Regions from separate parts of the Simplicispira sedimenti genome, predicted to be linked through region 1. Evidence: riboswitches for the same ligand, from Rfam matches in the RefSeq annotation. Region 1 holds a riboswitch; the other holds the start of a gene.

Region 1 (3,406 bases):
AGGTGTCCTCCCAGGCCGCCTGCAGCGCCTCGGGCGTCAGCGCACGGGCGTTGATGCCTTCGAGGCAGACCACGCGCGGGTCCTGGCGCAACTGCGCGTGCAACTGGCCGTGGCCCACGTCCACGCCCACCACGCGGCGCGCCCCACGCTCCAGCAGGCAGTGCGTGAAGCCGCCGGTGGACTGGCCCACGTCCAGGCACTGCAGTCCCTGCACCGCCAGGCCCAGAGATTCGAGCGCACCATCGAGCTTGAGGCCACCGCGCGAGACAAAGCGCGCCTCGGCCGCGTCCTGCAGTTGCAGTTCGGCCTGGGCCGGGATCTCTTCGCCGTTCTTGGCCACCCGGCTCCAAGGGCCGTGTGCGCCCAGGCGCCATTGCACCCCGCTGGCAATCAGCCGCTGGGCCTGCGAGCGGGTGCTGGCCAGCCCTTTTTCCACCAGAAGAACATCGGCACGCTGGGTTTTCATAAGCAAAAAATGGCTTTAACGCCCTGATTACGGGCGCTGACAGCTATCAATTCAATAGCAAATAAATCAATAACGGTAGGTATCGGGCTTGTAGGGCCCTTGCTTGGGCACGCCGATGTAGGCGGCCTGCTCGTCCGTCAGCTCGGTCAGCATCGCACCCACCTTCTTCAGGTGCAGACGCGCCACCTTTTCGTCCAGGTGCTTAGGCAGCACATAGACCTTGCCGTTCTCGTAGTAGTCGCTGTGGGTGAACAGCTCGATCTGCGCGATGGTCTGGTTGGCGAACGAGTTGGACATCACGAAGCTCGGGTGGCCCGTGCCGCAGCCCAGGTTCACCAGGCGGCCCTTGGCCAGCAGGATGATGCGCTTGCCGTCCGGGAAGATCACATGGTCCACCTGCGGCTTGATCTCTTCCCACTGGCAGTGCTCTTCGAGCTTGGCGACCTGGATCTCGTTGTCGAAGTGGCCGATGTTGCAGACGATGGACTGGTCCTTCATCGCCTTCATGTGCTCGAAGGTAATGACGTCGCGGTTGCCCGTGGTGGTCACGAAGATGTCGGCTAGTGGCGCGGCGTATTCCATGGTCACGACCTTGAAGCCTTCCATCGCGGCCTGCAGGGCGTTGATGGGGTCAATCTCGGTCACCCAGACCTGTGCCGACAGCGCGCGCAGCGCCTGGGCCGAGCCCTTGCCCACGTCGCCGTAACCGGCCACCACGGCCACCTTGCCGGCAATCATCACGTCGGTGGCGCGCTTGATACCGTCCACCAGCGACTCGCGGCAGCCGTACAGGTTGTCGAACTTGCTCTTGGTGACCGAGTCGTTCACGTTGATGGCGCGGAACATCAGCGTGCCCTTGGCCGACATTTCCTTGAGGCGGTGCACGCCCGTGGTGGTCTCTTCGGTCACGCCGATGATCTGGGCGCTCTTGCGGCTGTACCAGGTGCTGTCCTCGGCCAGCTTGGCCTGGATGGCGGCGAACAGGATGCGCTCTTCCTCGCTGCCGGGGTGGGCCAGCACGGAGGCGTCCTTTTCAGCGCGCTTGCCCAGGTGCATCAGCAGCGTGGCGTCACCGCCGTCGTCCAGGATCATGTTCGGGCCTTCGCCTTCGCTGCCCTTGGGGCCGAAATCGAAGATGCGGTGGGTGTAGTCCCAGTAGTCCACCAGGGTCTCGCCCTTGATGGCAAACACCGGCGTGCCGGTGGCGGCAATCGCGGCGGCGGCGTGGTCCTGGGTGGAGAAGATGTTGCACGAGGCCCAGCGCACGTCGGCGCCCAGGGCCTTGAGCGTCTCGATCAGCACGGCCGTCTGGATGGTCATGTGCAGCGAACCGGTGATGCGCGCGCCCTTCAGGGGCTGCTTGGCGGCGAATTCCTCGCGGATGGCCATCAGGCCGGGCATCTCGGTTTCGGCGATGCGGATTTCCTTGCGGCCCCAGTCGGCCAGGCCGATGTCGGCGATGGCGGAGTCGGCAGAGGGGGCGTTGACGCGTGCGTTCATGGTTTGCTCCAAAGCATGTTTGAAAAACCACTCGCCGGGGGAAGGGGAAAAGCTCACCACGCGGAAAGTGGATGAGCGTCGTTGCGAAACAGATCCGAGCCTCACGCCCCGCCAGTGCTGGGGGCGCTGCAACGCTCCTCGGATAGGCGCCGATTATAAAGGCAAAGGCCCGCAAGCGCCGCCCGCCCCACGGAGAGGCCTGACAATGCCTGCCCGGTAAAATTGTCGTTTTCGCACGCCTGCCGGGGCGTCCTGTCCCCTGCGCACTCCCTTCTGGAATTCCTTGTGTCCTACGCCCCCGAAACCCGGCGCCGCCGCACCTTTGCCATCATTTCCCACCCCGACGCGGGTAAAACGACGCTGACGGAAAAGCTGCTGCTGTTCTCGGGCGCGATCCAGATCGCCGGCGCCGTCAAGGGCCGCAAGGCCAGTCGCCATGCCACCTCGGACTGGATGGAGATCGAGAAGCAGCGCGGCATCTCGGTGGCCTCGTCGGTGATGCAGATGCAGTACCGCGACCACGTCATCAACCTGCTCGACACCCCCGGCCACAAGGACTTCTCCGAAGACACCTACCGCGTGCTCACGGCCGTGGACTCGGCCCTGATGGTGATCGACGCCGCCAACGGCGTGGAGGCGCAGACGCGCCGCCTGATCGAGGTCTGCCGCCAGCGCGACACGCCCATCATCACCTTCGTCAACAAGATGGACCGCGAGGTGCGCGACCCGCTCGACATCCTCGACGAGGTGGAGCGCGAGCTCGGCATGCCTTGCTGCCCCATGACCTGGCCCGTGGGACAGGGTAAGTCGTTCGGCGGCATCATCGACCTGCGCACGCAGAGCATGACGGTGTTCGAGCCCGGCAGCGAGAAGCGCCCGCAGGATTTCGAGGTGATCCCGCTCTCCGAGTCCGACAAGCTGCGTGCGCGCTTTGGCCAGGCCTTCGACGACGCCCTGGAGAGCATGGAGCTGGCCGTGGGCGCCTCCACCACATGGAGCCACGAGCAGTTCCTCGCGGCCAAGCTCACGCCGGTGTTCTTCGGCTCGGGCGTGAACAACTTCGGTGTCATGGAAGTGCTCAACGCCGTGGTGGACATGTCGCCCCCGCCGGGCCCGCGCATCGCCTACCAGGAAGTGAACCGCCAGCGCGAGGAAAAGACCATCCAGCCCGAGGACGAGGGTTTCTCGGGTGTGGTCTTCAAGGTGCAGGCCAACATGGACAGCAACCACCGCGACCGCATCGCCTTCGTGCGCGTGGCCTCGGGCAAGTTCACCCCCGGCATGAAGATGCGCGTGCAACGCACGGCCAAGGAGTTGCGCCCCACCAGCGTGGTCTCCTTCATGAGCCAGCGCCGCGAAGCGGTGGACGAGGCCTACGCGGGCGACATCATCGGCTTCACCACGCACGGCGGCGTGCAGCTCGGCGACACCATCACCGAC
Region 2 (3,406 bases), on a different contig from region 1:
GGCGCTTGAGCGTTTCCACCCAGCGCGCCAGGCTGCCCAGGTAGGGGGTGACACGGTCCACCTGCTGGAGGTAGTTGCCCCAGGGGCCGAGGTGGGTGGCGTCGAGGTACGACGGCAGGGGATGGTTCGTCTGAACGGAGCCGGAGAGGTTCTGCATGCGGTGTTTCCTTGTGGGAGATAGGCAAGGCACGCAGCTTAGGGGTGGGGGTGGGGGCTTGTCCAAGGCCAGTGTGTTCGGTGGTTATGCATCTGATGCATAACCACGCGTAGGTCGCAGCGCGGGCGTTCATTCCACCTTGAAGTGGGCCAGCGCCGGGTCGCCCGGCGGGTAGCGCAGGTCCAGGTTGCGCAGCACCTCGCGCAGCACGGTGGCGATCATCAGGTTGCGGTGCGTCTTGGAGTCGGCCGGCACGATGGTCCAGGGCGCCCAGGGCGTGTGGGTGGCAGCCAGCAACTGCTCGTAGGCGTGCTGGTACTGGGCCCACTGTTTGCGTGCATCGATGTCGCTCATCGCGAACTTCCAGTGCTTGGTGGGGTCGTCCAGGCGCTCCTGCAGGCGCTGGCGTTGTTCGTCGCGGCTGATGTGCAGCATGAACTTGAGCACGATGGTGCCGGTCTGGCTCAGCATGCGCTCGAAGTCATTGATATGGCCATAGCGCTGGTGCTGCTGCTCGGGCGTGATCCAGCCGTTGACCACGGGCACCAGCACGTCCTCGTAGTGGCTGCGGTTGAAGATGGTGATGTCGCCCGCCTGCGGCACCTGCTGGTGGATGCGCCAGAGGTAGTCGTGCGCGCGCTCGGCCTCGTTGGGGGCCTTCCAGCCCACGGTGTGCACGCCCAGCGCGCTCATGCGGCCGAACACGCCGCGGATGGTGCCGTCCTTGCCGGAGGTGTCCGTGCCCTGCAGGATCACCAGCAGCTTGTAGCGCTTGTCGGCGTAGAACAGGTTCTGCAGTTCGTCCAGTTCCAGCGCGAGCGATTCGACCAACGCCTTGTCCTGGTTCTTTTCGCCGGAGGAAAAGGGCTTGTCCGCCGGGTCGAAGTCCTGCAGCGACACCTCGCCCCGGTGCTTGCCGGTCTTGCGCCGCTCGGGCTGGCCGTCATTGCGCAGGTCCTGCGCAGAGCTGCCCACATCGGGCTGCCAGCGGCCCCAGCGCTTGGCCAGGTCTTTGTTGCGGCTTTCAAAAGGGGCTTGCATGCATGTCTCCTATGCCTGGGCTCTGAGGTTTGTCGCACAGCTTAACCGGGTGTGACAGGTTTGTGAATGCTATTATTTTTATAGCTGTTGGCGCACGTTTTTATTGCGCTGGAGCCCCGTTTCATTTGTGTCTTCCGCACTGCGGAGCGGGGTGAATAGGCCCAGTGGGTGGGCCGTGGCGCGGTACCATGCGCACCTGATGTCTTCTCCTGCCCTGATTGCCGGGCTGCAGGGCGTGCGCCGCCGTGTGGTCTATGTCTCCATTTACGAACTCATTGCCATTGCGGTGGTCACGGTGGGCCTGTCCCGCTACACCGGGCAGGACATGGGCCACTCGGGCGTGATGGCCGTGGTCTCCTCGGCGGTGGCCGTGGCCTGGAACATCCTCTTCAACACCTTGTTCGAGCGCTGGGAAGCACGCCAGGCTGTGCGCGGCCGCAGCCTGCGCCGGCGGGTGGCGCACGCCATCGGGTTCGAGGGCGGGCTGGTGTTCACCCTGGTGCCGCTGTTTGCCTGGTGGTTCGACATCAGCCTGTGGGAGGCGCTGCTCATGGACCTGGGCCTGATCGTGTTTTTCCTGTGCTACACCTTTGTGTTCAGTTGGGTGTTCGACAAGCTGTTCGGCTTGCCCGCATCGGCCCTGGGGTCTGCGGCGCTGGGCGCGGTGGAAAAGTAGCCGGTAAAATCCCGCCCTGCCCCCAAGGAGCGTTGCAGCAGATCCCCTGCCGGATCTGTCAGGCTTGGGGAATCCAGTCACCCGCAACGACGCTCACCTGTTCCGGGTTGTATTGCACAGGTGGGCTGCATGTCTGAAATTTCCCTTCCCCCCATGAAGCTGTCGGGCCTGGAGCCCGTCACCATCGGCGCGGATTCGCTGTTCGTCAACGTGGGCGAGCGTACCAACGTCACCGGCTCCAAGGCGTTCGCGCGCATGATCCTGGGCGGCCAGTTCGAGGAAGCCCTGGCCGTGGCCCGCCAGCAGGTGGAGAACGGCGCGCAGATCATCGACGTCAACATGGACGAAGCCATGCTCGACAGCAAGGCCGCCATGGTGCGCTTCCTCAACCTGATGGCCTCCGAGCCGGACATTGCCCGTTTGCCCGTCATGGTGGACAGTTCCAAGTGGGAGGTCATCGAGGCAGGATTGCGCTGCCTGCAGGGCAAGGGCATCGTCAACTCCATCTCCATGAAGGAAGGGGTGGAGGAGTTCAAGCGCCAGGCGCGCCTGGTCAAGCGCTACGGCGCGGCGGCCGTGGTCATGGCCTTTGACGAAAAAGGCCAGGCCGACACCTTCGCGCGCAAGACCGAGATCTGCGCGCGCGCCTACCGCATCCTGGTGGACGAGGTGGACTTCCCGCCCGAGGACATCATCTTCGACCCCAACATCTTTGCCATCGCCACGGGCATCGAGGAGCACGACAACTACGCGGTGGACTTCATCAACGCCACGCGCTGGATCAAGCAGAACCTGCCCGGCGCCAAGGTGTCGGGCGGTGTGTCCAACGTCAGTTTCAGCTTCCGCGGTAATGAGCCGGTGCGCGAGGCCATCCACACCGTGTTCCTGTACCACGCCATCCAGGCGGGCATGGACATGGGCATCGTCAACGCCGGCATGATCGGCGTGTACGACGAACTCGACCCGGTGCTGCGCGAGCGCGTTGAGGACGTGGTGCTGAACCGCCGCGCCGACGCGGGCGAGCGCCTGGTGGAAATTGCCGAAAGCGCCAAGGGCGCCGCCAAGGACGACAGCAAGCGCCTCGAATGGCGCAAGGCCCCCGTGCGCGAGCGCCTGTCGCACGCGCTGGTGCACGGCATCACCGAGTTCATCACCGAGGACACCGAGGAGGCCTACCGCGCCATCGTGGCTGACGGCGGCCGCCCGCTGCACGTGATCGAAGGCCCGCTGATGGACGGCATGAACATCGTGGGCGACCTCTTCGGCCAGGGCAAGATGTTCCTGCCGCAGGTGGTCAAGAGCGCGCGCGTGATGAAGCTGGCCGTGGCGCACCTCATCCCCTACATCGAAGAGGAAAAGCGCCAGGACGAGGCCGCCGGGCGCGACGTGCGCACCAAGGGCAAGATCGTCATCGCCACCGTCAAGGGCGACGTGCACGACATCGGCAAGAACATCGTCACCGTGGTCCTGCAGTGCAACAACTTCGAGGTCGTGAACATGGGCGTGATGGTGCCCTGCCACGAGATCCTGGC

Evidence for each region. A riboswitch is a leader RNA that binds a small molecule or an ion and turns the genes downstream of it on or off. The one in region 1 is predicted to bind S-adenosylhomocysteine.
Region 2: another riboswitch for S-adenosylhomocysteine. It lies ahead of metH (methionine synthase); the one in region 1 lies ahead of ahcY (adenosylhomocysteinase).

Annotation. Positions count from the first base shown of each region.
Region 1 is NZ_JAKVIJ010000009.1:61,568-64,973, reverse strand. It holds gene MJ602_RS11110 (TlyA family RNA methyltransferase) at 1-466, opposite strand, end outside; gene ahcY (adenosylhomocysteinase) at 533-1,966, opposite strand; S-adenosyl-L-homocysteine riboswitch at 2,033-2,112, opposite strand; gene MJ602_RS11100 (peptide chain release factor 3) at 2,252-3,406, shown strand, end outside.
Region 2 is NZ_JAKVIJ010000001.1:487,059-490,464, forward strand. It holds gene MJ602_RS02205 (Glu/Leu/Phe/Val family dehydrogenase) at 1-157, opposite strand, end outside; gene MJ602_RS02210 (PPK2 family polyphosphate kinase) at 287-1,198, opposite strand; gene MJ602_RS02215 (PACE efflux transporter) at 1,425-1,874, shown strand; S-adenosyl-L-homocysteine riboswitch at 1,893-1,976, shown strand; gene metH (methionine synthase) at 2,004-3,406, shown strand, end outside.